Regions from separate parts of the Aliiglaciecola aliphaticivorans genome, predicted to be linked through region 2. Evidence: predicted binding sites of a transcription regulator. Region 2 holds the regulator's gene; each other region holds the start of a gene.

Region 1 (7,677 bases), on a different contig from region 2:
TTGTGGCGATGAGGTATCACTTAGTTCAACATCATCAATATATAATTTGGTTCTGAATGCTTCTTCACCACGAATTCTGACAGCGGTACTTTTACCTAAACCGCCTGAATTTGACACGCCAACACTTGGGGTTTGACGCAAAATTTCAGTGACATTGATTGCGGTTTGCATTTCAATGTCATTTTCATCTAACACAGAAACACTGGTAGCGAGTCGATTAGTTGGTAATTGAATTCGGCTAGAAACAACGGTCATCTTTTCAATGTCTTGTTGTTCTTGCGAGTTTGATTGAGCATAGAGATTGGAAGATGCTAGTGCCAAGCTAACGCTTAACCCTATAAGAGTCGTTTTATTTTGCATTTTGTTAAGCCTTGTTAAGTACTCCGCCCGAGTACTAGATCATATGAGTGACAGTTCGTGGTTTTAATCACGAACCTATGCTTCTCAGGCCGGTATCCGGGCTCACAAGTGCCTAATAAAGACTTGATTAATACCTTCCCATTCTTTCAAACAGTGGTGACTTATTAATCAACTATACCTTTGGGTATCACTTGTTTACCGTTGCGGGGGCAGCGTCAGCATAAATCAGATAAAGATCTGATTGCACTGTCTTCCCGTTTAACCACCTATGGTGGCACCTAAGAGGTGTGCATTATATCCATCTGTTCTTAAAAAAATAGGTCTTTATTTTTTCTGTTATTAAAATAACGTCAAACTGGGCTCTTGAAGGGCGGAATATTGTTCTTTTAAGGCCAATATTTGTTGTTCCCAATATTTAGCGTCGGCAAACCATGGGAACGCTTGAGGAAATGCGGGATCTTGCCAACGACGGGATAACCACGCCATGTAGTGAACCATACGCATTGCCCGCAAAGGTTCAATTAAGCTAAGTTGTGCGCTGTCGAATTGGGAAAATTCTTCATAGGCTTCAACTAGTGTGTCCATTTGTATTCGTTGCTGGTAAGTGTCACCAGATAACATCATCCATAAGTCCTGAATAGCTGGACCCATTCTGCAATCATCCAAATCTACGAAGGTTGGACCATCTCGCCATAAAATATTGCCCGGATGACAGTCACCGTGAAGACGTATGCTAGTGTTAGGTTTATATAAGCTTGCTGCTAACCCGCTTACTTGTTCTAAAATGGTGAAAAATGCGGTGTGTAAACTGCTCGGAATGAGTTCCGTTTTATGCAAGGTTGCTACCGCATCAAGCAAATGCTCCTGCACACTGAAGGTCGGACGATATGCAAATGAATGACCTTTTGATACTTGATGAATGCGACCGATAAAGCGTCCCATCCATTCCAGTTGGTCAAGATTATCCACTTCGAATTGTCGACCACCCACAGATGGGAAAATGGCAAAATGAAACCCCTGATAACTGTGCAAGGATGAGTCGTCTGTGCGCAAGGGTGCTACCACCGGGATTTCATGGTCATTTAGTTCTTGGGCAAAGTCGTGTTCTTCTTGAATCTGTTCGCGACTCCAACGCTGAGGGCGATAAAACTTGGCTACATAGCGTTGTTTATCGTCGCAAACAAATTGATAAACCCTATTTTCATAACTGTTTAACGCCAGTAATCCTGAGTCTACTAAATAGCCTTTGGACTCAATAGCATCCAAAATTGTATCAGGGCCCAGTTGCGCGAAATCAAATGTTGTATCAATTGAGTCACTCATCGATAGATAAACTTACTGGTTTCACTCATTTCAATGGGGGTGTCATGGCCATCGATAGACGTGACTTTAAATTTAAACTCAATGACTGTTTCATCTAATGCATAAGGGTCAATGGCAATGCTAATTGGTAAGTTTAATACTTCACCGCCTGCAACTGTTACTTGTTCTGGACCTATATATTTATTACCTTCTAAACCGACTACATCAATTTTATAAGTGTGTTGAGTTTGAGATTTGTTTAATACTTTTAAGGTGTAGACATTTTCGATTAATCCCTCATTGGTCTCTCTAAACAACGAATTGCGATCTCGAATAATGTCGACTTCCAATGGTACTCGAGCGATAATCTCGTAGGCTAAAAGAGACGTCATAATTAATAGTACGACGGCGTATCCAATCAATTTGGGACGGAATATCTTAGTTTTACCGCCGGCCAATTCATGTTCCGATGTAAAACTAATTAACCCCTTGGGATAATTCATTTTCTCCATTACCCCATTACATGCATCAACACAGGCACCACAGTTAATGCATTCATATTGAAGACCATTGCGAATATCGATGCCTGTGGGGCATACCTGAACACACAAGTTACAATCGATGCAGTCACCAATGCCTTTTTGTTTGATTTCTTCGTAACTGGTTTTCCGTGAACGGGGTCCGCGTTTTTCTCCCCGGCTAGGGTTATAAGCAACGGTAAAAGTATCTTTATCAAACATGGCAGATTGAAATCTGGCATAAGGACAAATGTGAGTACACATGATTTCTCGCATCCAGCCAGCATTCCCATAGGTACAAACCGTAAAAAAGATAACTGAAAACCCCGCCCAAAAACTGACATTGAAGGTGAAAAAGTCCATAAACAATTGGTTTATTGGGGTGAAATAACCTACAAAACTAAGAGCTGTCAGCAACGCCACTGTTATCCAAGCAAAGTGTTTTAACGATTTGCGCCAAAACTTGTCGAAATCCATTTTTCGTTGGTCAAGTCTAATGCGCTTGTTTCTAGCTCCTTCTATTTTTTCTTCAAACCAAATATAAATAAATGTCCAAGTGGTTTGCGGGCACATAAATCCGCACCAAACTCGGCCAGCAAAGGTGGTGACAAAGAACAGCGCGAAGGCGCTAATAATCAGAATCCAGGCGAGTAGGGTTAAATCCTGTGGCCAAAGGGTGAGGCCAAATATATTGAAGCGCTGGGCTCCAATATCAAATAGAACCGCTTGATTTGAATTGTATTGAATCCAAGGGATGACTGCAAAAATACCTAGAAAAATTAAGCCGAAGAAGCGTCGAAAAGTCTCTAACGTCCCCTCAACTGCGCGGACATAAATTCGACTTCGTGGTGTATAAGCATTTTCATGCTTACTGGCTTCTGGTTGGTGAACTTTTACGGCGGTGACATCTTTGATTGGAATGCGTTCACTCATTCATTTATCCTTTACGGGACTGCTAAAAATTACAATTAAATCGAAATTTTTATAAGTTAACAAATTATCTCCCTATTATCGCACAGACTGTTCGCTTATTGTTAATCTGGATCAATGAATTAACTGGTTTTTTTAGCGTTTCAGCTATGTTGGGGCCTAACACCGTTAAGAATAATTGTCTGAATGCTATGTAATGTCGCGGCAAAAAATTCAGGATCGTCTAAACTTTGTCCAGTAACGGCCTCCACTTGGACACGAAAATCTGCATAATGTTGGGTTGTGGCCCAAATGCTAAAAATTAAATGGTAGGGATCAATAGGCGCTAACTTTCCGGCTTTAATCCAATCTGAAATGACTTGAACTTTTGCTTCGACAATTGCTCGTAATGGTGATTCCAATTGATTAAACAAAAGTGGCGCACCTTGCACTACTTCCATACAAAATAAACGGGACTCTTTAGGGTTGTCACGGGATAACGCTAATTTTACTTCTATATAATTTGCAATGGCCTCTATGGGATCTTGCTCTGAATTAAATCCTTTAAGTGGCACTAACCATACATCCAATAACTGCTGTATCACTTCAACGTAAAGCAGCTCTTTACTGGCAAAATAATACAGTAAGTTGGTTTTTGATACCTTGGCTAAATCAGCGATTTGTTCAACACTGGTGCCGTGAACCCCGTTGCTAGAAAATAAATCTAGCGCCGCTTGCATAATAATTTTACGCTTATTACGTTTTGCTTCAATACGTTTACTTTGCGTTTTAGAGCTTGATTCGCGTGTCGATTTTTTTAATGATTTTTTTGCTGGAGTAGAACTCATCTGACTATGGATATCCTATTTTAATGTTTCCCTGTCCACTATGTTTTAACCAAGATTTTGTTATTAAGCAAACCTAACTGATTTTAAACTTAAATAAATAACCCAACAAGGTGCTGCATCATTTGTGCGCAAATTGCACAAACCTAGTGCCTCAATGTAGACCAAGTGGTCCATATTTTTTGATGGGTTTGCAGTAACTATTTGTTATTTATGCTTTATATTTGGTTGGCGCACTTTGTGCTTTTCAGTTAGTGCTATCAATAAACTTCGGTATCTCAAACCCCCGCTGTTGCTAAATGCTGTTGACTAAACAAAATGTCTAAGGGGGTGGCTGCTCGTTATCTAATGAACAATAAGTGAGGCAACAATGGAAGTAGGTGTATTTATCCCAATTGGGAATAATGGTTGGTTAATTTCAAGTACGTCACCCCAGTACAAGCCTAGTTTTGATCTGAATAAAGATGTTGTTGTTAAAGCTGAACATTATGGTTTGGACTTTGCGCTTTCGATGATCAAATTGCGAGGATTTGGCGGCAAAACCGAGTTTTGGGATTACAACCTCGAATCCTTTACGCTAATGGCGGGCTTGGCCGCGGTGACAGAAAAAATCAAATTATACGCGACCGCCGCTACCTTGGTTATGCCGCCTGCCATTGTTGCAAGAATGGCTACAACCATAGATTCTATTTCACACGGTCGTTTTGGGATCAACTTAATAACCGGTTGGCAAAGACCTGAATATTCGCAAATGGGAATGTGGCCTGGGGATCAGTTTTTCTCTAATCGTTATGAGTATCTTGCGGAATACATCAAAGTCTGTAAAGAACTATGGGAAACCGGTAAGAGTGATTTCAAAGGCGAACATTTTCAAATGGATGATTGCAGGATGCTGCCAAAACCTGAAAAAAACATCCCAATTATTTGTGCTGGTCAAAGTGCCGCAGGAATGGCGTTTTCTGCGCAACATGCCGATTACAACTTCTGTTTCGGAAAAGGTTTAAACACGCCAACTGCCTTTGCGTCTACTGCTGAAAGATTGCAGGATGCGGCCCAAAAAGTGGGTCGGAATGTAGGCTCGGTGGTCTTAATCATGGTGATCGCCGCAGATACCGATGAAAACGCCATGGCAAAGTGGCAATTATATAAAGATGGCAAAGACCAAAGTGCGTTGGACTGGATGACGACTCAAGGCGCTGCGGACAAAAAGTCAGGTAAAGACACTAACATTCGTGATATGACAGATCCCACTTCTGCGGTTAATTTGAATATGGGCACCTTGGTTGGTTCATTTGCTTCGGTGGCCGCAATGTTGGATGAAATTGACACCGTCCCCGGTTGCGAAGGCGTGCTCCTCACCTTCGATGATTTTATTCAAGGAATGGATGATTTTGGTCAAAAAATACAACCATTAATGAAATCTCGCCAACATATTCTTACTGCCCAACCTCAAGCTAAGGAAGCCTGATGCTGAATAACGGTGAATTGAATATTGCTGGGCTTCGCAACGCAGATAAAAGTAATGAAGTCATTTTGTCGGCGCAACCAGAGCCTCTGGCAATGGATATTAAACAAACAGCGCTTATCGTGGTCGATATGCAAAACGCTTATGCCAGCAAAGACGGCTATTTAGATAAAGCGGGTTTTGATATATCGAGTACCGGTCCAGTGATTGCTAATATCACTAAAGCCATAGCCGCAGCGAGAAAAGCAGGCATAACCGTGGTGTTTTTCCAAAATGGATGGGATGCAGAATATGCTGAAGCGGGCGGACCAGGTTCACCCAATTGGTACAAGTCTAATGCGCTTAAAACAATGCGCAAGCAACCTGAACTAAAAGGCACTTTGTTGGCAAAAGGATCATGGGACTATCAGTTGATTGATGAGCTCAGTCCAAAACCAGGTGACATAGTTATTCCTAAAACCCGCTACAGTGGCTTTTTCAATACAAATTTAGACAGCATGCTGCGCAGTCGCGGTATTCGTAATTTAGTCTTCACCGGCATAGCAACCAATGTATGTGTGGAATCTACCTTAAGGGATGGTTTTTTCTTGGAGTATTTTGGAGTGGTGTTAGCGGATGCAACCCATCAAGCCGGCCCCGATATGATTCAAGAGTCAGCCCTATACAACATTTCTACATTTTTTGGTTGGGTGTCAACAGTCGAAGATTTTTGCAAAGTCGTTGCCTAATGATGGCAAAACACGCTAACTCAACTTTCCTAAACCCTAAAACATAGGTAATTAAGTATGACTAAAAAATCAATTATACCAGCAGGAACAGGCAAGCCATTAGCACCTTATGTGCCTGGCTCAATGGCTGATAATATTTTGTATGTTTCAGGTACTTTGGCCTTTGATAAAGACAACAATGTGGTACACGTTGGTGATGCCGAAGCGCAAACTCGTCATGTATTGGAGAGTATCAAAGGTGTCGTTGAGGCTGCTGGTGGAACTATGGACGATATCACCTTCAATACTATTCTACTTCGTGATTGGGAAGACTATGCTGCTATCAACCAAGTTTATGCAGAGTATTTTGCTGGCGAAAAACCCGCTCGGTATTGTATTCAATGTGGTTTAGTGAAACCAGACGCACTGGTTGAGATTGCCAGTGTTGCGCACATAGACCAAGGATAATAAATATATGCATTTAATTGCATGGTGTTGTTCTAAGCAATGCTTTTCATTTGAGTGCATGCATTTTAACCAACTTAAATGAATAAGTGAGCAACATGTTTTACGAAGTAGTTGGTTTGCAAGATAGTACTGCGCCCACCGTGGTTTTAAGTTCGGGATTGGGTGGCTCTGGGCGTTTTTGGGAAACACTAATACCAGTTTTAGAATCCACATGGCGGATAATTGTTTATGATCATAATGGAACAGGAAGAAGTCCAGCGAGTTTACCTAACGACTATTCGATAAAATCGATGAGCAAAGAATTACTCGCATTATTAAACGATATCCAAATACAACAATGTCATTTCGTTGGCCATGCATTGGGCGGTTTGGTGGGGTTAGAAATTGCCCTGCAACGTCCAGAGATCCTTCAATCTTTGGTACTCATTAACGCCTGGAGTAGCCCAAACCCACACACCCTTCGTTGTTTTAATATTCGCAAGGCACTATTACATAATTGTTCAGCCGAAGTGTACTTGCAGATGCAGGCACTTATGCTCTATCCGCCGGATTGGATTGCGGAAAATGTCGAATTACTCAACCTCGAAGAACAACATATGTTGAAAAGCTTTCCCGATAAACAAAATTTGCTGGCCCGAATCTCCGCATTGAGCCAGTTTGATATCGATGGGCAACTCAATGCAATCACTACCAATACCCTAATAATTGCCAATAAAGACGATGCCTTAGTACCATGGCAACGTTCTGCTATCTTGGCAAATGGGATTGGCAATTCAAAACTACACATTTTTGAATATGGCGGGCATGCGTGTACAGTAACCATAACTGATGAATTTAATCAGCTTTTACTTGAACATCTTAATCACTTTTTAAAGGGTCATTGAATCAACGCCTAATTTCAGGTGACTCTGACATAACTCGGTTTGGAATTTATAAATTATGACAACACAATTAGATAATGCGGCATTAGCGCAATTATTCACTCAAGCTCATACTCACACTAGCTGGCAGGATCGAAGCATACCCAAAGAATTGCTATTGCAGTTGTATGACTTGGTTAAATTGGGGCCAACATCCGCTAATTGCTGTCCGGCTCGTTTTGT
Region 2 (7,677 bases):
TGATTTTATGCTTGATTCCAACGCCAAATCGTCTATATCTTCGATCTCTTCTAAAGATTCGAGCTCCTCGTCATCAATATCTTTTTTAAATCTACCGCTGAAAATGCGTTGCATAAATGAGTGACTTTTATTGAAAAAATCGTTGGTTCGCTTCTGGTTGTTTTCATGTTCCATCTGATACTGCGCCTGTATTTCAGGTCGAAAGTCAGCACTCAAATTTACCGCAAAAACAAAATCTGCACCGAGCTGGCGACACAAATTTACCGGCACAGGGTTCACCACCGCACCGTCTACTAACCATCGCCCTTTATACGCAATAGGCGGAAATAGTGCTGGTATCGCACAAGAAGCTCTGACAGCTTCGCCTATGGGCCCTTGGGTAAATGAAACCTCTTTACCGCTATAAAGGTCGGTTGCCACTACACCTAGTGGTTTGGATAATTGCTCAAATTCTCGTTCACAGAAGTTTTCCTCTAGCGCTTTAAACACTTTTATTCCGCTGGCAAGCCCGCCTTTGCGAAAACCAACTCCCATAAGCCCTAATACTTGCCATTCTGATAAAGAGCTGGCCCAGTCTGCTAGGGGCTCTAACTTATTACTCGCATAAGCCGCACCCACGTATGCGCCTATTGAACAACCTGCTACCACATCTACCTCGATGCCAAGTTCTTCTAAAGCTTGAATAATGCCGATATGCGCCCAGCCCCTAGCGGCACCGCTTCCTAATGCTAATCCAATTTTCATTTATTGAAATGATCCTTAACTTATATTAATAATATTGACTGTTTCATCTGTATTTATAGATGAAGGGGAGAAGTCATCTTGATCAAATCCAATGTCACCGTTAGCGAACGGCGTTTGTTGTGTCTCTAGGGTTTTAAAGTCGAAGAGTTCTTTATCGGCAAGGTGAGATGGAACCACATTTTGCATTGCCTTGAACATACTTTCTATTCTACCAGGAAAACGCTGGTTCCAATCATTCAGCATATTTTTTATCACTTTGCGTTGCAGGTTTTCTTGTGAACCACACAAATTACAGGGAATAATAGGAAATTCGACGAGATCTGAATACTGGCTGATTTCTTTTTCTGAGCAATAGGCTAACGGCCGTATTACCATTTGTTTACCATCATCGCTGACTAATTTTGGCGGCATGGATTTTAAGCGTCCACCATAGAACATGTTTAAAAATAACGTTTCCAACATGTCATCTCTGTGGTGCCCCAAGGCAATTTTGGTTGCGCCTAAACGGGTCGCTGTTTTATACAATATTCCTCTTCTTAACCTAGAACAAAGAGAACAAGTGGTTTTTCCTTCAGGAATTTTATCTTTGACAATGGAGTAGGTATCTTCGGTTACTATTTCAAAGGGGACCTGCAAATTGTCTAAGTAATTAGGCAGTATCTCAGCTGGAAAGCCAGGTTGTTTCTGATCTAAATTTACCGCGATAATCTCAAAGTTAATGGGGGCAATTTTTTTAAGAAACATTAATATATCGAGCATGGTGTAACTGTCTTTTCCACCAGACAAGCAGACCATTACTTTATCGCCATCTTCAATCATATTGAAATCGGCAATCGCTTTACCTACATTGCGTCTTAAGCGTTTTTGGAGTTTATTGAAACTGTATTTTTTACTCTCAGACAGAGACTCGAGCTTACTCATCTTATTCCTAGAAAACATTGCTATCAGCCCAGATTATACCTGTCCTCCTAACGGACATAAATACTCTAATTTCAAATGTTTTTAATCAACACTGAGTCTGATAGCGTTTTTGTCTTGCTAGTGCTTAAGTGGACACTCAAATCCTTCGGGTTTAATTGCTAATACATCGCAATTGAGTGAGTCAATGGTGTGCTCAGCGGTATTACCGATAAGTGCTGCGGTTATACCTGTGCGACCTACGGTGCCAATAACAACGAGTTCAGCGTCAATGGTTTTCGCCACTGAAGGTATCACATCTTCTGGAAGCCCTTCGCTTAAATGCTGGTTTTCTTGGGGGATATTGAATTTTTCTGCATGTTCAAGCATCGCTTTTGCATGAAATTGTTTCACTGATTCAGTATAACCAACAGGGTCGAACTCTGGAATTTCGATGGCGATGTTTACAGGCGTTCCGGGATAAGAATTGACTAAGTTAATCTTACCTTCTAATAAATCCGCCATTATCGCAGCTTTTTTGGTGATGAGGTTATTTAAACTGCGGTGTTCTTCATCTTCGCTTCCCACATCAACAGCCGCTAAAATATTACCATTGACAGGCCAGTCATGCTCTTTGACAAGTAAAACTGGAACCGGAGATTTACGGAGAATATGCCAATCAGTTGGGGTGAATATGACTGACTTTAAGGTGTCGTGCTCATGAGTTCCTTTGACGATTAAATCATAACTGTGATCAATCACCTCGAATAAAATACTTTCATAAGGACGATTATGCCAAACGACTTTGATATCTACTGAAGTCGATGAATTGGTCGCTAAGGGTTCGACAATATTAGCAAGCCATTCGGTCTTGTCATCTACCACAGCCTGCCGCATTGTTTCGCGTTCATCTACCGTCAGCATAGTCGTCATTTCATATGAAAAATCGTATATAGATAGAAATGCGGTGATGCTCGCGCCGGTCTTTTGAGCCAACAAAAGGGCGCGCTTAAAAGCTTTCTGATCTTCTTTGGATGGATCGACAACAGCTAAAATTTTGTTAAAAACAGACATAAGTTAACTCCCTTCATAGATTTACACTCACAACTTAAGTGTATGGGTACTTTAGCTATTTTGCCAACTAACAGAGTAATTGTTTTGACCTATATCAACGTAACTGGAAAGACTTATCCGCACGCTTTGTTTTGCACAACATGCTCACCTAGTTTTTCTCTGAGGCCAGGTAAATTCAATATCTGAATAAACTTACCATCTACTTTTATGATATTTTCTTTTTGAAAGCGCGTTAATAAACGACTTACTGTTTCAACCGTGAGTCCGAGGTGATTACCTATTTCATTGCGCGTCATGGTTAAATTAAATTCTGTTTCTGAAAAACCACGGGAGTGAAAGCGATCAGACAAATTAACTAAAAAGTGTGCAAGACGCTCTTCCGCTGTGCGTTTATTTAACAGCATCATTAAACTATGATCTTGATTTATTTCGGTGCTCATGATTTTAAGCATTTCTTTGCGTAAAGAAGGTAGCTGCTCACTCATGGTATCAAGTTTATCGTAGGGTAATTCACAGACCATCGAGGTTTCCATGGCCTGATTATAACTTTGGTATTTTTCTGAAAAAAGTCCGTCAAATCCAACTATATCACCGGGGAAATGGAATCCAGTGATTTGTTGTTCACCATCTGGCGAGGTAATGTAGGACTTAAACGAACCTGTTCTTACGGCAAACAAAGAGGTGAATTTCTGCCCTGGTATAGTGAGTTGATCATTTTTATGTAAAGGACGTTTGCGTTCAATTATTTCGTCCAAACTTTCCATTTCTGTTTGATTTAACGCTACGGGAATACACAGATGGTTAAAACTGCAATTTTGGCAGCGAATACTAAACTTGTTCGAATCAGACATTAGTTAGTTCCATGTAATTCATCAGTTACCAATTATGAATCCCTTGATAACATAAAATCAAGCCAAATAAACATAATAAAACTGCTACGCTGCGTTTCACCATAGCATGAGTTAACCAATGTCTTATTTGAGTTGCGCTCGCACCCATTGCTAACATGATAGGTAGGGTGCCTAAACCGAAGCACAACATAGTTAGTGCACCTTGTACGACACCGCCAGTTGAAACACTCCAGGTTAATGTTGAATAAACGAGTCCACAGGGCAGCCAACCCCAAATCAACCCATAAGGGACAGCATACATTGGATGTTTAAATGGGATAAATCGTTTTGATAACGGGCTGATTTTACGCCAAAAAATTGCGCCAACGCGTTCTACCTTAGTCAGTAATTTCGACCATTGACCAACATACAAACCCAGTAATACCATAAATACGCCGCCAAAAAGAGTCAACGCTTGTGGATTGATAAAAGACTTAGTGGTGACAATTTGGCCTAATAGGCCTGCGATGGCTCCTGCAAGACTATAAGATAAAATACGCCCCGTATTATAGGCGATTAAGAAAGGCCATTGAGATTGGTTTTTTGGTAAGGCAAAAGTAAATGAGGTAACAATTCCACCGCACATTCCTGCACAATGTACACTCCCTGCAAGGCCGATTAAAATGGCAGAAAACCAGCTGATTTCGTTCATTTCTTTTCAGTTTTAGAGACTTTACTTTGTGCGTTCTTATCGACGTCGTCATCAAATAAAATGTTATAACCTTGACGCTCAAGGTCTTCAAATTGATTTGACTTTACCGCCCAAAAAAAGATCCCAATGGCTAACAAAACTAATAAAATAGCAATGGGTATCAGCACATAAATAATACTCAATTTAGTTTCCTATTAACGTAACAAGCGAATGGAGTTTGCTACCACAATGATTGAACTTAAAGACATACCAATTACCGCCATCCAAGGGCTTAAATACCCAGCCACTGCCAGGGGCAGAATAAGTGTATTATAACCGATAGCCCAAAGCATATTTTGCTTAATCTTATGGCGCACTTTAATTGCCATACTAACAGCAAATTTCACATTGCTTAATTTAGTATTCAATAAAATGATATCAGCTGAACGTTTTGCCATATCACTGGCGTCTCCAACAGCAATAGACACATCTGCTGCAGCTAATACTGGCGCGTCATTGATACCATCACCGATCATCAATACTTTATGCCCTTTGGCCTGCAAACTTTGGATATAGGTGAGCTTTTGTTGAGGCGTTTGTCTAAAATATACAGTGGATATGCCTAATGACTCGGCAACGGATAATGCATTTTCTTGTGCGTCACCGCTTAACATAACCAGTTGCTTGCTGTTTAAATCATGCACTAGTTGCTTCGCGTCTTTTTTGACTACATCTTTGATTTTAAAAGCAGCCAGTAACTGTTCACCGAGTTGTAAATATACTTTGGTGTCATCCGCATCCAAGGGCAAATCTGAAGCGCTATCTAAAATGCTTAGGTTGCCTATCTTGACGTTCTGAGACTGATAGATACCCTGCAATCCTTTACCAGCAATAGAAACGACTTGGCTGACTTCTAAAGGCGTCTCAGACTGGAAGGCTCGAGATATAGGATGTCTAGAAAATTGTTCGATTCCTGCGGCTAAATTGAGAACAAAACTTTCTTCACTTTGGTTAAACAATTCAACTTCGCTGACACTAAAATGACCATTGGTGAGGGTACCTGTTTTATCAAAAATAACCGTATCAACATCAGGCATTACATCAATAATATTGGCTCTTTTCACTAACAATCCATATTGATTTAACTTTGCAATCGCACTGGTTAAAGCTGTTGGTGTGGCAAGGCTAAGAGCACAAGGGCAAGTGGCAACTAAAATCGATATGGCGACCCAAAACGCACGCTCTGGTTGATAGGCTAACCAGCCTAAATAGCTGATAAGGGTGATACCTAAGACTATAATAATAAAATACTTTGAGGCTACATCTGCATACACGGCTGCTTTGGGCTTGTCTGCCAGGGCTAACTCCTGAAGACGTAGAATTTTATTCACCAGAGATAATTTAAGTTCATTTTCGACGATTATTTCAAAGGCACCTGATAGATTTATGGTACCGCCATAAACATGATCACCTGCGCTCTTTTTGATTTTTTCTGACTCACCAGTGAGCATGGATTCATCAACGCTACCCTCACCCGATGTGATCACGCCATCAACAGGAAAGGTTTCTCCAGGGCGAACTAAAATTTGTTGCCCTTTTTTAAGATGTTTCGCTAATACTGAGCTCTGTTTATTCTCACTATCTATTCGGATCGCGGTCAAAGGAATGTATTTAAACATATTGGCTGATATTAGACTGGCTTGGTGACGTGAACGATGTTCTAAATATCGGCTTATTAATAATAAAAATATGAACATACAGACAGATTCGAAATAGATTTCTCCCGTATTGGTTACGGTTGCCCAAGCACTCGCTACAAAAGTACCAATAATTGCAATTGAAACAGAAAAGTCCATGTTCACAGATTTCATTCGCAATGAACTAAATGCACTTTTATAAAACGTGAACCCTGAATAAAGCACAACAGGTGTAGTTAGTAAAAAGCTTACCCAATGCAAAAAGGTTTTAGTGGAATCTTCAATGGAACCAAAGATCCCAAAATACAGACCTATGGCTAACATCATAACTTGCATGCTCATCAGGCCAGCTAAGCCAATGCGTTTTAAATAGTTTTTGGATTCTTTTTGGTAAGAAGCTTCATGTTCGTCGGCTTGAAAGGGAAGGGCGTGGTAACCTACAGATTCAAGTTGTGCGATGATTTCACTAAGTTTTAATTGGGAATCTATCCAGTTAATCGTTGCTCTGCGGGCGGAAACATTCACGGCGATGCGCTTAATTCCTGGGGTTTTTAACAGTTGTTTTTCGATAAGCCATCCACAGGCTGCACAGCTTATGCCTTCAATAGTCAATTGTATTTGTTTCTGACTACCGTCATCGACTACAAACTCTTGTTGAATTTCTTCGTGATCATATGCTTTTAACCTATCAAGGGTTTCGGTTAGCTGTGCATCACCTTTATCAGCAAACTCCGTTCTAAATCGATAATAATCTTCTAATCCATTGTCAACAATTGCTTCAGCTACGGCTTGGCAACCGGGACAGCACATCTTTCGGGGTTCGCCTAATATCTCCGCCCAGAAAACCTCACCTTTTTGCATTGGAAGGCCACAATGATAACAGCTATTTGGATTACTATTTTCCATTAAGGGTTAAAATTGAAGGGTTCTTTCTGAGGTAAGCCTTTATCCTGCATTATTTTCCATTGCTCATCTAAAGGTGAAAGAGTGAGTTTCCATTTACCCGTAATTGGACTTTCTGCCGTGGCTTTATAATTGCCACTGGCATCTTGTGTGAGCAATAGTGAAAAGTCTTTATCTTGCAGAGTTGCATGGTAAAAGTGCAGTTTTAGGGCTTCTCCAGAATCAGGTTTGCCCGACAAAAACTCTAGTTGAACACGACTTCCATTAATGCTTAAAACCGTGGTGATTCCTTTTGCTTTCGCTTCTTGTATCTTGGTTAACTCTAAGTTAATTCCTTTGCCTTCTTTGTAATAATCGTCTATCACTAGACTATCATCAGTGTTCAATGCGAGATTTAACATAGTGACACTTAAGCAAATAGATACAACGGGTATGGTGATTAAAAACCAAGGCCAAAATTGTTTATACCAAGGTGTTTTATCTGAGCGATTCATGAATATTTACTTCTTATTTAAGAAAACAAAGCCTCGATAAACGAGGCTTTGTTTAGTAGTAGCTTATTGTTTATTTGTTTTTAGATAAACTATAAACATAGGTAGCGACTAGGTGTATTTTCTTTTCTCCCAAAGTATTTTTGAAAGAAGGCATTACACCTGCACGTCCATAATTTACTGTTTCAGTAACTACGTCTTTGCTTCCACCATATAGCCATATATTATCGGTTAAGTTAGGTGCACCCAGTGCTTGATTACCTTTGCCGTCAGGACCATGACACGCTGAACAAACTGCAAAGCGGGCTTTACCGGCTTCTTTTAAGTCAGGGTCTACTTGTCTGCCACTT
Region 3 (7,677 bases), on a different contig from region 2:
GCTTATGGTTTACGGTACAAAAAGGACTGCAATCGCCCCACCCTGAACGCTGGTTCATTGGCGGATTTGTATTGCGTATGAGCATAACCCTGGTTGGCTTTTACTTTATTTCAAATCAACAGTTTTGGCTGCTGATTTTATGTCTGCTAGGTTTCTTAATTGGTCGAGTTATTATCAATAGAGTATTGGCCGTTAGTGGAAAACCAGAGCCTGCATGATCACAAGACAAAACTAAACCAACGATTTTCAAACTGATAAGAAGTAACTGAAAAAAGGTTAGAACAATGCATATTACACCCGATGAAATCATCTATTGGCAATTTGGTTTTTTAAAGCTCAATGCCACTATCGTTTTTACTTGGTTGATAATGTTCATTTTAGTACTTTGCGCTTACCTCATTACCCGCAATTTAAATAGTCAATTGCGACCGAGTCGCTGGCAAAATGGTTTAGAAGTCTTGGTGGTGACTATTATCCAACAAATAAACCAAGCAGGTTTGCGTAACCCCGCAAAATACATAGGGTTTTTAGGTACCTTGTTTTTGTTTATTGCGATGGCTAATTTACTCACAATATTTCCAAATTATGAGCCCCCAACCGGTTCTTTATCCACCACAATTGCACTGTCACTCTGTGTGTTTATTTCAGTTCCTTTTTACGGAATAAAACAACAAGGCTTGATGAAATATTTGCGCTCATATGCTCAACCCAACTTTTTTATGCTGCCGTTTAATATTATAGGTGAGCTTTCTCGTACTTTAGCGTTATCCGTACGCTTATTTGGGAATATGATGAGCGGGAGCATGATCTTGGCAATTTTACTCGTAATATCGCCTTTTGTGTTCCCTATCATTATGTCTTTATTAGGGTTATTAACCGGCATGGTACAAGCCTATATCTTCTTTATTCTGGCAGCTGTGTATATTGCCGCAGCCACAGCCGAAGACCAGCAAAACTCGCAACAACACACTTCAATATCCGTTTCTGTACAGGAGAAAAACAATGGATAACCTCACCCTAATTGCAATTTGTTCGATCATAACTGCAGGACTGACGATTGGTATAGGGGTACTTGGCCCTTCATTAGCGGAAGGGTCTGCTATCGCAAATGCATTAAAAGCCCTCGCTCAACAACCCGATGCCTCATCAACCATAACGCGAACATTGTTTGTAGGTTTAGCGATGATTGAATCAACGGCTATTTATTGTTTTGTGGTTTCCATGATTGTGCTGTTTAGTAATCCATTTTGGAACTATTTTGTCGATAAAGCAGGAAGTTAAAAATGCCAATTGATTGGTTTACCCTAGTAGCTCAAACCCTTAACTTTTTAATTTTGCTGTGGTTGTTGAAACGCTTTTTGTATCACCCAATTATTGCAGGTTTGAACAAACGAGAAACCAAAATAGCGCAAATTTTGAATGATGCGAATAGCAAAAATGAGAAAGCCAAGGCCCTGCAATCAGAGTATCAAGTTAAATTAAGTCAAATTGAAGATCAACGCCGGGAAATTATCAATAAAGCCCACCAAGAAGCCAAAGTTAAAAGTCAAGAATTGCTGAATATGGTGCAACAACAAGGAGCTGAAATTCTGGAAACTCGCCTGCATGGAATTGAACAAGAAATACAAGCTTTACAGCACCAAATTGTGCAAAGAAGCATGCAGGAGGTCTTTGCCACTAGTCAAAGAGTACTCCATGATCTTGCTGATACTCAGTTACAAACCTTAATGTTCAACAAATTGATGGGACAACTTAACAGCTTGAATACTGAACAACACAACGAGATAAATAGAGCGGTGAATTCGAATACACCGCAAATATACATTCACAGCTCCTTCGAACTAACTTCATCACAAAAAGACTCTTTGCAACAATGGTTTCATCGAACCTATACAAAAAAAGTTGATGCAAAAGATACGCTTAGAGAACTTCAGTTTACCTACAAGATTACGCCAGAATTAATTTGTGGCATCGAAGTTGTTTTTGATGGTTGGAAGGTTCCTTGGAGCACACAAAGTTACCTAGACTCAATGCAAACAAATCTTCTGCAGCAACAACCTAAACTCACTTCAGAGCATATTATCAAAGCAACCCAGGTAGAAAGTTCAGACACACCGCAATCAAGTATCGGTTAAATTAACTAAAGCGCAGAAACAAAAATGAAACAGGAACCGCAAGCAAGTTTAAAACAACAGTATGATTTACTGTTTGATCAGCTGAATCAGTCCAATGCTCACGGAAAGATCAACTGCTTACTGGAAGAAGTCGGAATTGTTAACAGCGTATCCCCAGGAATAGCCTCGGTGACCGGGCTACCGGGTGTTGGCTTTGAAGAATTGGTGCTTTTCCCAAACAATATTTACGGTATTGCATTTAATTTAGATGAAGACGAAGTCGGCGTGGTACTGCTAGGAGACTATTGTCAGTTAAGCGTAGGGGATCAAGTAAAACGGACTGGGCGGGTAATGGACATTGTCGTGGGCGAACACTTATTAGGCCGTGTTATCGACCCACTTGGCCACGCTATGGACAACAAAGGTCAGCTTTCACAAACTCCGCGTTTACCCATAGAGCGTCCCGCTCCAGAGATCATGTCACGGTTACCAGTGACCGAGCCGTTACAAACGGGAATTAAAGTGTTAGATGCCCTACTGCCCGTAGGCCGGGGACAACGGGAACTCATTATGGGCGACCGTCAAACTGGCAAAACGTCAATTGCCATTGATACTATTCTTAACCAGCATGGCAAAAATGTCATATGTATCTACTGCGCTATCGCCCAGAAATCCTCATCCATTGCGAAAACTATCGCCACTCTAAAGCAACATAATGCCCTTGAATACACAATTGTTATGGCAACAGAAGGTAGTGATCCTCCCGGCTTAGATTATATTGCTCCCTACGCTGCAACCAGTATTGGCGAATACTTCATGCACGCTGGCAAGGATGTACTTATCGTTTATGATGATTTAACCCGTCACGCTCGTTCCTACCGGGAGCTATCATTATTGCTTCGCCGCCCTCCGGGAAGAGAAGCCTTTCCAGGTGACATTTTTTATTTGCACTCACGTTTACTGGAGCGTTCAACTCATTTAAACGAAGAAAATGGCGGAGGCTCGCTTACGGCCTTACCTATTATTGAGACGGAAGAACAAAATATGTCTGCCTACATACCCACTAACTTAATTTCAATTACCGATGGGCAAATCTATTTATCGCCTAAATTATTTGATTTAGGGATATTACCGGCTGTTGATGTGGGAAAATCCGTTTCCAGAGTGGGAGGAAAAGCCCAACATGCTGGTTTTAAAGCGGTTTCAGGCACATTGAAATTAGAATATGCGCAATTTGAAGAATTAGAATCATTTGCGCGCTTTGGTGCCCGTTTGGATGAAAGTAGCCTAGCAACGATAGAGCATGGAAAGCGCATTAGAGCATGTCTGAAACAACCAGAATCCTCGCCCCTATCAGTATCAGCACAAATTCTTGTACTCTTAGCCCTTACACATCATTTCTTTGATGGAATTCCACTAGCGTCTCTTCAACAGGCGCAAGATGCCGTGCTAGACGGGTTAGTTACCCTTAATCAGGATATTCAAAGCAAATTAACATTAGCGCAACCCCTCAAGGAAGATGAACTAGGACTTATTTCTTCTATGTTCAAACAGGTTTTAACACCTTTACAAAGAGATTCCGAGACTGACGCTAACCACAAAGCGGTTAACGGCGAATCATGATATGAGTGAATCGAATAGTGATTTACAACGTAAAATTGTGAGTGCAACTGATTTAAAATCAGTGGTAAGAACCATGAAAGCTATGGCAGCTGCAAACATCAACCAATATGAAAATGCCGTCCTTTCACTGGATGATTACTATCGAACCGTGCAATTAGGATTGACAGCATATTTTATCAATACCGATAAAAGTGATTACCCAACAACTGATAGAATCTCAAAATCAGCAGCTCACAAGTCTCAAATAGGCATTATTGTCATCGGCTCAGACCAAGGATTAGTCGGCCAATTCAACGATATTTTAGTCAATTTTCTAAACGAAAAGCGCAAGGACTTTGCTGCAACTCAGGTAATTTTGACCGCTGGAGAACGGGTACGATCTTTACTCGAAGGAGAAAAAGCCTTACTAGGAAGACATTTTTCACTCCCCAACTCAATAGACAGTATTACCTCATTTGTAGCAGAGATTTTACTGGAAGTTGAAGAGCTTCAGACAAACAAACACTTGAAAGAAGTTTATTTGTTTTTTAATCGTACCTTAGACAAACCTAATTACGGGCCATGCTATCAACGGATTTTGCCTTTTGACCACGCATGGAAACACGAATTTGTTTCCCGACCTTGGCCTACCAGATGCCTCCCCCAACTTCTAGTTGAACCTGCAACAACCGTTAGCAAACTAATAAGAGAATACATATTCACCTCAATTTTTAGAGGATGCATTGAATCACTCGCAAGCGAAAATGCGAGTCGCCTTATCGCCATGCAACGGGCTGAAAAAAATATAGAAGAGCTACAAGAACAAATGCAAAAGTCATTTAATAAACTTAGACAAAGTGCCATTGATGAAGAACTTGCTGATTTGGTTAATGGTTTTGAAGCGCTTTCTTCTCCAGAAAAAATAAAAACACAGTGAACAGCGGTTAAATAATGCTATTTACAAAAGATATTCGACTAAACTCTTTGTTCATCAAGTTTGATCGACATCAAATAGTCAATTAATAATCGGTGTATGGTCGAAACCTATCATCTTGATTCTTTAATGGAGATTACTATGCAAGCACCGCAAAAAATTCTAGTTGTAATCAGTGGTAAACGTAAACAGCACGAGGCATTGCTTCGAGCTTTAAAATTTGCCGAGTTGAATAATGAGGTGCATATCCACCTTTTGAATGTAATTTACGAGCCAATTTTAGAGCTAACCGACGTACTTTCAAGCGACCATCGCAAAGAAATGAAGAAACAATATGTTGCAGACCGTTATCTTTATCTCAATAGCATTGCTGAAGATCTAGAGAAAAAGAATATTCGTTGCACCACTCATGTTGAATGGTGTCGCGAGGTGTATGAAGGTATAGAAGATGCTGTTGAGAGAATTCAACCGGATCTGGTTATTAAACGTATTACCGCAGACTCCATGAGCATTAATCCCTTTGCCATGCCAATCGACAGGCACTTACTACGGTATTGTAAAGCCCCCTTGTTGCTGGTAAAACATTCAAGTTGGACAAACGCACCTATCTTAGCAGCGGTTGATGTGTTAGCCAAAGACGAAAAACATGTGGCGTTGAATCAAGATATCTTAGAATCAGCAAAACTGTTTGCTCAGATAAGTGACAGTGAAATACACACCGTCAGTGCTTATATGGTGCATAACATGAGTGCTGCCATCGATTTCCCTACCATAAATTTAGAAAAACTCAGTGCCAACAGTGCTCAATTTCACAGTGATAAACTCGATAGTATGGAAAAAGACCATGACATCAACATGGCCAAAAAACACGTTGTAGCTGGCATGCCTGAAAAAGTCATCCCGAATGTTGTTAAACAAATAGATGCAGAATTGGTGATTTTAGGAACAGTAGCACGAAAAGGCATTTCGGCAGCTTTTTTAGGAAATACGGCTGAGTCCATTTTGGCTGAACTCAACTGCGAGGTGCTGGCATTGAACTTAGACGAGAGTGACTCAGAAAAAGTATAGTTCCTGAAGCCAATCTCCATTATTAATTAGCCAATAAAAGTTGGGTTACTACGCCGTAAAATGCGCGGTAACCTCTACTTTTAGCTTAGGTTATTTCTGTTCAAGCAACGAAAATACGGTTTTGGCAATATCTGTATTGTTGCTTAGCCCTACAAAGGATTCGCTATGGCTGCCAAATGCAAATACTGGCACGTCTACCGCCGTATGAGCGCCTGATGTCCAACCGGTAAGAGTGCGTGCATCAATAATATGTTTGATATTGACGTAAAGCGATTTTTTTACGGCGTCAGCCGATGCATCTGCGTAAGGATTTCCCTCGCTGGTTGAAGACGGGTTATCTTCGGCAATATTTTTGCTGCTGTTTAACAGCGCAAGCTCAGATTCAGTTAACTTAAAGTTTAGTAACTCAGCAGCAAGTTCTGGCGTAATATCAGTGTGTAACAGTTGCTCAGCAATGTAACTAGGTGAATGCTTCATGGTACGCAAAATTTCAGGGTTCCACTGATACTTTCCATTGGCTCCTAAGGTCATACCGCCTGTACTGTGGTCAGCCGTTACCACAACTAAGGTATCAGGATGCTGAGCAACATAGTCTTCGAGCATTTCCAGAGTGCTGGCAAGATCTTGCATTTCTCCCATAGCAGCTGCGATATCGTTGCTATGACCGCCCCAATCAACCTGGCTTGCCTCTACCAACATAAAAAATCCCTTATCACTTTCAAGTTGGTTCAACGCAGTTGATGTCATCGTTTTTAAACGATTAGGATCACTGTCGTCCAACGCCCATGGCAAACCAACATCAGCAAACAAGCCAAATAACGGCTTGTCTTGTTGAACCGTCTCTAAATCGGCATAATCATCAATATATTGATAACCCAGTTCCTTAAACTCACTGACTAAGTCTCTGTCTTCACGTAAAAAGAATTTCCAGCCCCCTCCTAGCACTACATCATACATCTGGTAATTTTCGACATAACTATCGGCAATTTCATCGTAGTTTCCACGGGCAACATTATGGGACATAAAGCCTGCAGGTGTAGCATGATTTACCTGACTGGTGACTACCACGCCAGTTTTCTTACCTAGACGCTTTGATACTTCTAACACTGTGGTAACTGGTTGTTTGTTAACATCCATTGCAATGGCACCGTTGTAAGTCTTCACCCCGGCAGATAACGCAGTAGCACCGGCCGCAGAATCTGTAACATATCCTGAAACTGAGGCTGGATAAGTACTACTCATGCCCACTAAAGTGCGGTCAAAAACCGTTTGTTCCATTCCCGCAGTATTAGGATCATCGTGAAAATATCGATATGCACTAATATAGGCTGGCCCCATGCCATCCCCCACGACCATAATAATATTTTTAGGTTTTTCTGGAACCAAAGTGGTTTGATTTGTCTGTTGTTGATCATTGCATCCAAAAAGCACTAGTGACAACGAGAGCAATCCAATTTTACATTTCATACTGAGCCTATTTTTTAATGATGGTTAAGATTTAAACTACTATTTCCATGAACGGATAGCGTGTCCGCGAAAAGCGTAAAAGAAAATATATAAATAACATGGTAAACCAATCCAATAAGCAGATTGTAAATCTCCAATTTCGTGGGAGATTTTACCAAATAATAAAGGTAAAATTGCACCACCAGAGATACCCATAATTAGTAACGCTGAGCCTTGAGCCGAGTAATTCCCTAACCCTTTTAACGCTAAAGGCCATACAGACGGCCACACCAAAGCGTGAGCTAGGCCCATTAATGCCACAAAAGTGATGGTGTTAGGAATAACTGGTATACCAGACCATCCCCACAGTACGTCGGCAATACCTGTAGATTGAGTAGAAGAAAATACAATACCCAAGATACACAAACAGCCGGCAATGCCTGAAGCTACTAACGCGTTTTCTTGAGAGACAAATCGCGGAATACATGTAACGCCAACCAGATAACCAATGAC
Region 4 (7,677 bases), on a different contig from region 2:
CAAATTTAAATGCGGCCTATCGTGTAGTGCCTGATTACGATAATGACGAAATGATCATTCCTGAAACCACTATAGACTTAAAAGAACACGTAACATTAAGTTGGACAGCAGCGACAGACGAAACCAGTTCAGATATTTTAATTATTAGTGGCACACAAAACCAAACCGGCATGTATCAAGATGATTATGGTCTTGAAAAAGACATCGAAGTTGATGCTGGACTTGCGTACTCGTTATCTGGCCCAGATTTAGGTAGTTTAGAAGAAGGCGAGGGTAAACCTGCTGTTTCTTTACCCGCAACAGCAACAAAGTCTTGGGATATTAGTGATGCTGTCTCTGATCAATATGCCGTAGAGTTCGTGGTACCAGAATCCATCGATGTTACGACAGTACAACTTGCAAGCAAATCCGATGCATGGGCGGCTATTGCACCTGCGGCGTGTGTTATTGAAGGAGGCTGGGACGATACCTTTTTAACCACACCGCCAACTCGTGAGACGGAATGTAGCGATTATCCATTAGTTGGGTTTGATGCTGATTTGGGGAATCTTTGGTGGGTTGTTTTAAACTCTGATGCAGAAATCGCATTAATTGCAAAATAAAACCAACTCTATATCGAGTGACCTAATAATAAAAAGCCAGCCTCTTCTTTTGAGGCTGGCTTTTTTATACAGTTGCTTGTCACTAAAGCAGTCTATCTAGTCTAGCCTTTAGCTGGCTATTTTCTTTTTTGAGTTTCTCTTTTTGCCGCATTAAATCAATGACCATAGCCGTCGCGACCCAATCAATTTGCAATTGCTGATTCAATCTAACCGCTTTTTTGATCCAATGGGCACTGTCTAAATCAAAAACCCATTCCGAGACAGCATTACCATCAACGGGATCAACTATGCCGTATTCAACCACCGCATATACTGAATCTTGGGTAATTTCTTCGTATTGGCATAGCTCCTGAATTGTGAGGTGAAGTGTAATTTCTGACATCTTACTTGCTCCATTCTGCTCTGGGATTAAAATTAGCTTCGTTTGCCAATTGTGACCATAACTTTTCTGTTTCAGCCGTGGTTTTATTAGGAATATCTATTTTAATGACAACCAATAAGTCACCCTGATTACCTTTATGTTTTAAGCCTTTACCTTTCACTCGCAATTTTTGACCTGAATGACTATTAGGCGGGATATTTAGGCTAATTTTACCGTATAAAGTAGGTACTTCTAGCTTAGTACCAAGGGCCGCTTCCCACGGTGCTAAAGGTAAGGTAAGTAACAAATTATTACCTTGTACATCAAATAGAGGGTGGGGGATTAAACGGATGTGCAAATATAAGTCGCCGTTTAAAGAGCTTTCACTACCTGGTACACCTTGACCTTTTACTCTAATTCGCTCGCCATCACTCGTCCCTTCTGGAATTTTCACTTCTAATGACTTTTTAAGTTGCTCTACTTTGTTCCCCGTCAAAGCAGGAACACTATATTCCACGCGTTTGACGATGCCTTTAATCGATTCTTCTAAAAATAAAGGCACTTCCAATTCGACATCTTGACCTTTATACAAGTCAGATTCAGTTTGATGTGATTGTTGATGATGTCGGCTTCCACCCCCAAACACTGAATTAAAGAAATCCGAAAAGTCGGCACTTGCAGAACCACGAGCATGAGTATATCCATCACTAGATTGCCACCCTGGAGGAACATCAAAGCCTTGCTCATTTTGACCTCCATAACGCTTCAATTGATCATACTCAGCCCGTTTATTTTCGTCTTTTAGCACTTCATAGGCTTCAGCCACTTCACGAAACTTTTCTTCTGCATCAGGTGCAGCATTCATGTCTGGATGGAGTTTAAGGGCAAGTTTACGATAGGCTTTTTTAATTTGCTTTAGATCGGCGTCATCTTCAACACCCAAAACTTGATAGTAGTCTTTAAATTCCATACAAGTTCCTTCCTCGATAGTTTATAGGTTTTATTAATGGGTAGGCAATTAGCGTTTTCATCCGTAATCAAATAGCTTCTCTCTATCAGACAAACAGAAAGAGCCCATTAGTGCTCTTTTATCAAGCCTAAACAATTACTAATAATAGTTTGAACCCCTGATAAACAAAAGTTGTTGATGTAGATCAACGTAAAACCCGTCTAATGGGGTAAATTAATAATCATCTTCGCACTAAAATAAGGCCACTAAAATGATTTCTACTTCTATATTTCCTGGGCGTTATGTTCAAGGTGATCAAGCACTCAATATTTTACCAGAAGAAATTGCTAGACATGGTAAAAGCGCTTTTATCATTGCTGACAAATTTGTAACAGATAATAGTAGCGGCCCATTCAAAGAGGTGTTGGAGCAACTTAACGATTGCAAAGTTCAGCTTTTCGGCGGTGAATGTTGTGATGACGAAATTGATAAACTCTGTGATCGCTTTGCCAATGACTCCACTGAGGTAATTATTGGCATTGGCGGTGGTAAAACCCTTGATACGGCAAAAGTGGTAGGCTATAAACAAAGTTGTCCAGTTATTCTAATCCCGACAATTGCCTCTACAGATGCTCCCTGCAGTGCTTTATCTGTTATTTATAATTCTGATGGTTCGTTTAACCGATATGAGGTGTTACCCCATAACCCCGATGTCGTCTTAGTTGACACCAATGTCGTTAGCCAAGCACCTGTCAGGTTCTTAGTGGCTGGCATGGGTGATGCATTTGCGACTTGGTTTGAAGCTGAAGATTGCCGCCTTAAACGCGGTACAAATATGACCGGAAGAGTAGGGCCATTGAGCGCATACGCTTTAGCTAAACTATGCCACGAAATATTGCTTGAATATGGGGTTTATGCAAAACGTGCTTGTGAAAGCAATATAGTCACACCGGCTCTAGAACATGTTGTTGAAGCGAATACACTGTTAAGTGGCCTTGGTTTTGAAAGTGGGGGTTTAGCTGCTGCTCATGCGATTCATAATGGTTTAACGACCATTGCGGCTACCCATAATTTTTACCATGGAGAGAAAGTAGCAATTGGTCTTCAGGCAATGATGTTTTTAACCGATAGGCCTAGTAAAACCATCGATTTAGTATTCGACTTTTGTCAATCCATTGGGCTACCCATCTGTCTTGAAGATATTGGTATGATAGATCCCACTGAAGACGAATTAATAAAAGTGGCCAAACGTGCATGCGCTGAAGGTGAAACAATCCATAATGAACCCTATGAAGTGACTTATAGGAAAGTGATGCATTGTATTAAAGCAGCTGATGCTGAAGGAAGACGCAGAAAAAAGTTGTGAGCCTTTAAATTTCGCCCGTTGTTAACGCGCTGGCTTCTGATAAGTGGCTAATACATCTTTCTATGTGTTTAGCCACATGAAGTAACCAGCGATATGTGTCTAGCATATTAGTTGCTTCGACAATATCAAACTCATCATTAGTAACCTGTGTTAAAACTAGCTGCCTAAAGGCTTGATGAGCAGCGTTGAGTTTATCCGACAAATTTGAAACCTCTTTTACCGTTCCTGACCATTGATTGTGTTTTATCCCTTCAATTAACCGTTTTATCACCTCACATAATTGATTTGCATAATTATCAAGTTCATCGGGCAGGGCGCTGTTCAACCCTAAGGTATGTGTAAACGATTGATTCGGCATTTCTTCACAACGCTCATGTAACCTTTGCATATGATCTAATGTATGAATTAAGTTGAGCAGGCGCTGTCGCGTTTGCTGATCATTTTTTTCAATGGGTATGCGGTCGATAAATTCCCGTGCAACATTGATATCGATTTGTGATTCAACCAGTTTAGTTTCTACTTCTTCAGCAGGTTTACTCAGAATAACCGCTGTTGTTTGTAGCAATGTCATCAGTTGTTTTTTTAACGAGTCTAACGCCAAATCTAATGCTATTGATGGCTGACTCAGCAGACTGTCATCAAGTTGTTCTGAATTGGTTTCATGGGAACTACGAATGAGCCCTTCTATCAACTTTGCAAACACCTTGCTAAACGGTAAAACGATAATCACACCAAGTAAGTTAAACGCACTATGAAACGCGATCAATGCAACTTCAGCATTGTCTAAAATGGGCTGGGCGGTTAAGTATTCCCAAACCTTAATAAAGGGAGAGACAAATATTAACGCCGTTATCCCAGTAAACAGATTATAAATCACATGAGAATAACCGGTTCGCTTGGCGGCAACAGATGCGCCTGTAGCTGCCATTAAAGCCGTTACTGTGGTACCGATATCCATTCCAATTACTAGGGTAGCTGCTACTTCAAAATTAATTAAATCTGAATAAAGTGCAGTTAATGCAGCAGCCACACCGGCACTTGATGACTGGGTTACCAAAGTAAATAGAACTGCCAAGCCTAATACGGATAGTTTTTGCGGTAAAGTCGCAACGGATAGACCTTCGAAAGCAAAATATTCCCGTAATATCGCCATGCTGTCTTGAAGTTCGGTTATTCCAACAAAAATCAGTCCAAAACCCGCTATGGTTAATCCTAAGGCTCCTATGTTTGCTTTAGCGAATAAACGCAGTAACGCGCCTGCAAAAATAAGAGGAAACGCAATCACGCCTAGTTTGAGTTTAAATCCAAATAATAAAACCAACCAGCCAGTGATGGTCGTCCCCATGTTGGCACCAAAGATTACCCCCAGAGAATGACTAAAGGTCATTAAACCTGCTCTAACAAAGCCAACAGTCGCCACTGTTACAGCGCTAGAGGATTGCAGAATTGCGGTACTAATCGCACCACAAAGCGCGCCGGAGTAGGGACTTCGCGTGTATTCCATTAAACGGAATCGAATAAGCTTACCAGCCAAAGACTTTAATCCGTCAGTCATTACAATCATACCGAGCAAAAATAGCCCTATGCCGCCTAAAACCTCAGCGATCAATATCCATCTTTCTGTCATTCAATACGCCCGCAATGTATGTGCTACCAAATCTTAATTGCTTAAACCGCAAATTATTCGATTTCAAATGTTCTAACATGAAATTTTGTAACAGTAGAGCTGTAATAATTTCAAACACCTTAGTACTAGATTAGTCTAGAAGCCGTATTTTTGGATCTTAAAAAAGAAAATAACGAAAAATATCCCTTTAAAATCAGTCAATTTGCTGCAAAATTCAAGGTAAAACTATTACTCACCGAAATATGGTCTGGTGTTTGCTCCTTTATCTGTGCAATCAATTCGATTCTTAATTCACATTAATTTTATACGGAGAATTTTATGAACGATGACCAAGTAAAAGGCAATTGGAAAGAACTTAAAGGTAAAGTACAGAAAAACTGGGGAAAAATTACCGACGATGAATTAGACAAAATGGAAGGTACCCGCAAAGAGTTGGTTGGCAAAGTCCAACAATCTTATGGAAAATCCAAAGAAGAAGCAGAAAAGCAAGTTGATCAATTTTTAAATAGTTAACAGACTTTTCTAATCTGACCTTGTGCCTCAATTCCCATAAACTCATGAGGTGCAAGTTGCTATTATGTTACAAGCACAGCGTGGTCAATAAATGTCGACCACGCTTTTATATTCAATCAATCACATACTAAACACCACATACTCAATCCCAATTCAAGCTATTGTATTTTGAACGAGCTCACAAAAACAAAAGACATCTTTACTCTACAAGGTCATTTCTTAAATAAGCATTAAACGTGAATAGTCATCATGATGACGTTAAGTTTATCCGTTAAAACGTAATCGAAAGCTCAGGCATAAATATTCCAAAAACTAAGTGACAGATTGCCACCAGCAAATTCATGTCACCAAAATAAGCTAGCAGTTCCTATTCAAAATATCTAACCGTGCTGTACGTGAAATCTGATGAGGTTTGTGAGGTTAACTCTAAAACCAGACACACAGAGACGCATAAAAATGAAAAGTATTTACTGAAGAAAGTGCACCAAGCCCCTCCACGTGCATTAATACTAATATTCGCATAATGTATATTATGTTCAATTATATATTATTTTATTAATAAGTACTCACTTTCGCTGGTAAACACTAGCAGTATGAAAAATACGAAGCCAAATGTGGTTTTATTTGCCCCTCTCTTAAACATTAAATGATTTAAATTATTATTGGAGACTTATTGGCTTTTACTAAACAAAACCCTAAAATCACGCATAGCGAATGAGAATTATTTGCATAGAGCTTTCCCACACAGAATGCATAGAAAATGAACGAACCCTGTCAATAAGCAACAGGTATTATTTGTTTTTGACGCGCCACTCCGACTTCAATATGGAACACTATTACATTCAGATATTTGCTGATCTTTAATAAAAATGGACTAGGAAAAAGGCAACCTCTTTTAGTCGTCTTTAAGCTTGCTATTATTGAAACTTACTCAGTAGCCTTTAAAGTTATTCATCGATTTTCGAATTCAACCAAATAAGTGTTACGCTGGAACTTGTAGTAAAGAATTCTGTGATTTGGGATGAAGTTTTACGCCTTCACACTCCTAACTAAATAAAGACAAAAAATGCTGGACAACGATGAAAGGAACAATTCAAAAGTCTTGGACGCCGCTCAGTTAACGCGCAAAGAGTCGGTGCACAGGGGTTTTTTGTACCAGCACTTGTATGCGGTAGGTTGTTTGCTACTGGCGCAAACAGCAAAAGTTAATGTGGTAATGGTCGAGCTTGATGAAGATATAGAGCTTATTACAGATTGTGGGCGAATTTATGTGCAAGTCAAAACTCGTTCAAAGTCAATCATGCATAGCGATATTTCAGGTGCCATAGAGCGTTTCAAAGACTTGCGGAAAGAGCATTCTGAAGGGCGGAGGAAAGGTGACGCTTCCTTTGTTTTCGTTACCAATCAATCACCTAGTATTCAGCTCAAAAAGAGTATTGACGATAAGGAAATCCCTCACGACATGGTTTTCTTGAGTCCCCAGAGCACTATTCAAAGACTCCCTGCACTCCCTCCTGCCTGGAAGTCGGTACCTGAAGCAGTAGCGTGGTGTGTAGGCCAAGCAGAGAAGCTGAATTTTTCATTACTCTCGCCTGACTCCCTTGTATGGAAGCTCGCTGGGTTGACGCAGCTCGCTGCTACTGGTGTGGCGCATCATAGACAGCATGGGTTTAACGCTGAAGACCTACCCACGTTATTTGAGCAACTAATCGTTCAAATGCAGGATTTCCCAGCACCACCATCATTTTATTTGCCACAAAAATTCGAGCCATCGCTCAATTCCGAAAAGCGTATAAGGATTATTTGCGGATTATCCGGAGCAGGTAAAACTGCATGGGCAGCGCAAGCAGCGTTGCACAGCTCACATCTTTGCGCATATTACGATACAGGCGACCTTCCTGGTCCAGCTCTTGCAAGCACTCTGGTTCGTGAGTTGGCAGCACAATTCGCAACATTTGATCCTGAGGGCTTGCGAAAAATCTTACTCCCGGGTGTTAGTGGTTACGATGCACTTAGAACGTTAGATACATTCCTACTTCAACAAGGAACTATTCTGCTTCTAGTTTTAGATAACGCGCATCGCGTTCCTGCTGAAAACCTGCGTGATACACTTAATGCAACCAAATGCATTCATTTCGTTCTATTGTGCCAACCCAATGAGAACGTCCGTGAATTGGAGGCCGTCATAGGGCTCCAACGTGAAGCTCTTTTAGGGTGGGATATAGATACGGTAGCTACAGCAGTAGACGACCTTGGGGG

What was found. The regulator FNR, encoded in region 2, switches genes on or off when oxygen is low (the NO sensors DNR and NnrR bind a similar motif). The targets are predictions, from matches to a motif close to TTGATCTAGATCAA.
Region 1: the regulator FNR is predicted to act here: its motif matches at 3,215-3,228, upstream of ccoG (cytochrome c oxidase accessory protein CcoG).
Region 3: the regulator FNR is predicted to act here: its motif matches at 4,714-4,727, upstream of uspE (universal stress protein UspE).
Region 4: the regulator FNR is predicted to act here: its motif matches at 2,108-2,121, upstream of ACYVIL_RS00615 (DnaJ C-terminal domain-containing protein).

Annotation. Positions count from the first base shown of each region.
Region 1 is NZ_BAAGTF010000022.1:8,693-16,369, forward strand. It holds gene ACYVIL_RS12935 (TonB-dependent receptor plug domain-containing protein) at 1-360, opposite strand, end outside; cobalamin riboswitch at 431-657, opposite strand; gene ACYVIL_RS12940 (serine/threonine protein kinase) at 700-1,683, opposite strand; gene ccoG (cytochrome c oxidase accessory protein CcoG) at 1,680-3,113, opposite strand; gene rutR (HTH-type transcriptional regulator RutR) at 3,254-3,937, opposite strand; gene rutA (pyrimidine utilization protein A) at 4,305-5,402, shown strand; gene rutB (pyrimidine utilization protein B) at 5,402-6,127, shown strand; gene rutC (pyrimidine utilization protein C) at 6,185-6,574, shown strand; gene rutD (pyrimidine utilization protein D) at 6,670-7,458, shown strand; gene ACYVIL_RS12975 (malonic semialdehyde reductase) at 7,514-7,677, shown strand, end outside.
Region 2 is NZ_BAAGTF010000009.1:24,757-32,433, forward strand. It holds gene ACYVIL_RS05285 (patatin-like phospholipase family protein) at 1-744, opposite strand, end outside; gene ttcA (tRNA 2-thiocytidine(32) synthetase TtcA) at 760-1,665, opposite strand; gene uspE (universal stress protein UspE) at 1,783-2,715, opposite strand; gene fnr (fumarate/nitrate reduction transcriptional regulator Fnr) at 2,829-3,566, opposite strand; gene ACYVIL_RS05305 (sulfite exporter TauE/SafE family protein) at 3,592-4,257, opposite strand; gene ccoS (cbb3-type cytochrome oxidase assembly protein CcoS) at 4,254-4,439, opposite strand; gene ACYVIL_RS05315 (heavy metal translocating P-type ATPase) at 4,452-6,839, opposite strand; gene ACYVIL_RS05320 (FixH family protein) at 6,839-7,330, opposite strand; gene ccoP (cytochrome-c oxidase, cbb3-type subunit III) at 7,401-7,677, opposite strand, start outside.
Region 3 is NZ_BAAGTF010000025.1:4,744-12,420, forward strand. It holds gene ACYVIL_RS13905 (N-ATPase subunit AtpR) at 1-218, shown strand, start outside; gene ACYVIL_RS13910 (F0F1 ATP synthase subunit A) at 285-1,010, shown strand; gene ACYVIL_RS13915 (F0F1 ATP synthase subunit C) at 1,003-1,281, shown strand; gene ACYVIL_RS13920 (F0F1 ATP synthase subunit B family protein) at 1,284-2,135, shown strand; gene ACYVIL_RS13925 (alternate F1F0 ATPase, F1 subunit alpha) at 2,160-3,737, shown strand; gene ACYVIL_RS13930 (F0F1 ATP synthase subunit gamma) at 3,739-4,653, shown strand; gene uspE (universal stress protein UspE) at 4,792-5,718, shown strand; gene ACYVIL_RS13940 (alkaline phosphatase) at 5,809-7,185, opposite strand; gene ACYVIL_RS13945 (sugar MFS transporter) at 7,225-7,677, opposite strand, start outside.
Region 4 is NZ_BAAGTF010000002.1:31,091-38,767, reverse strand. It holds gene ACYVIL_RS00625 (hypothetical protein) at 27-602, shown strand; gene ACYVIL_RS00620 (chaperone modulator CbpM) at 685-984, opposite strand; gene ACYVIL_RS00615 (DnaJ C-terminal domain-containing protein) at 986-1,933, opposite strand; gene ACYVIL_RS00610 (glycerol dehydrogenase) at 2,184-3,278, shown strand; gene ACYVIL_RS00605 (Na/Pi cotransporter family protein) at 3,283-4,905, opposite strand; gene ACYVIL_RS00600 (CsbD family protein) at 5,224-5,418, shown strand; gene ACYVIL_RS00595 (dsDNA nuclease domain-containing protein) at 6,485-7,677, shown strand, end outside.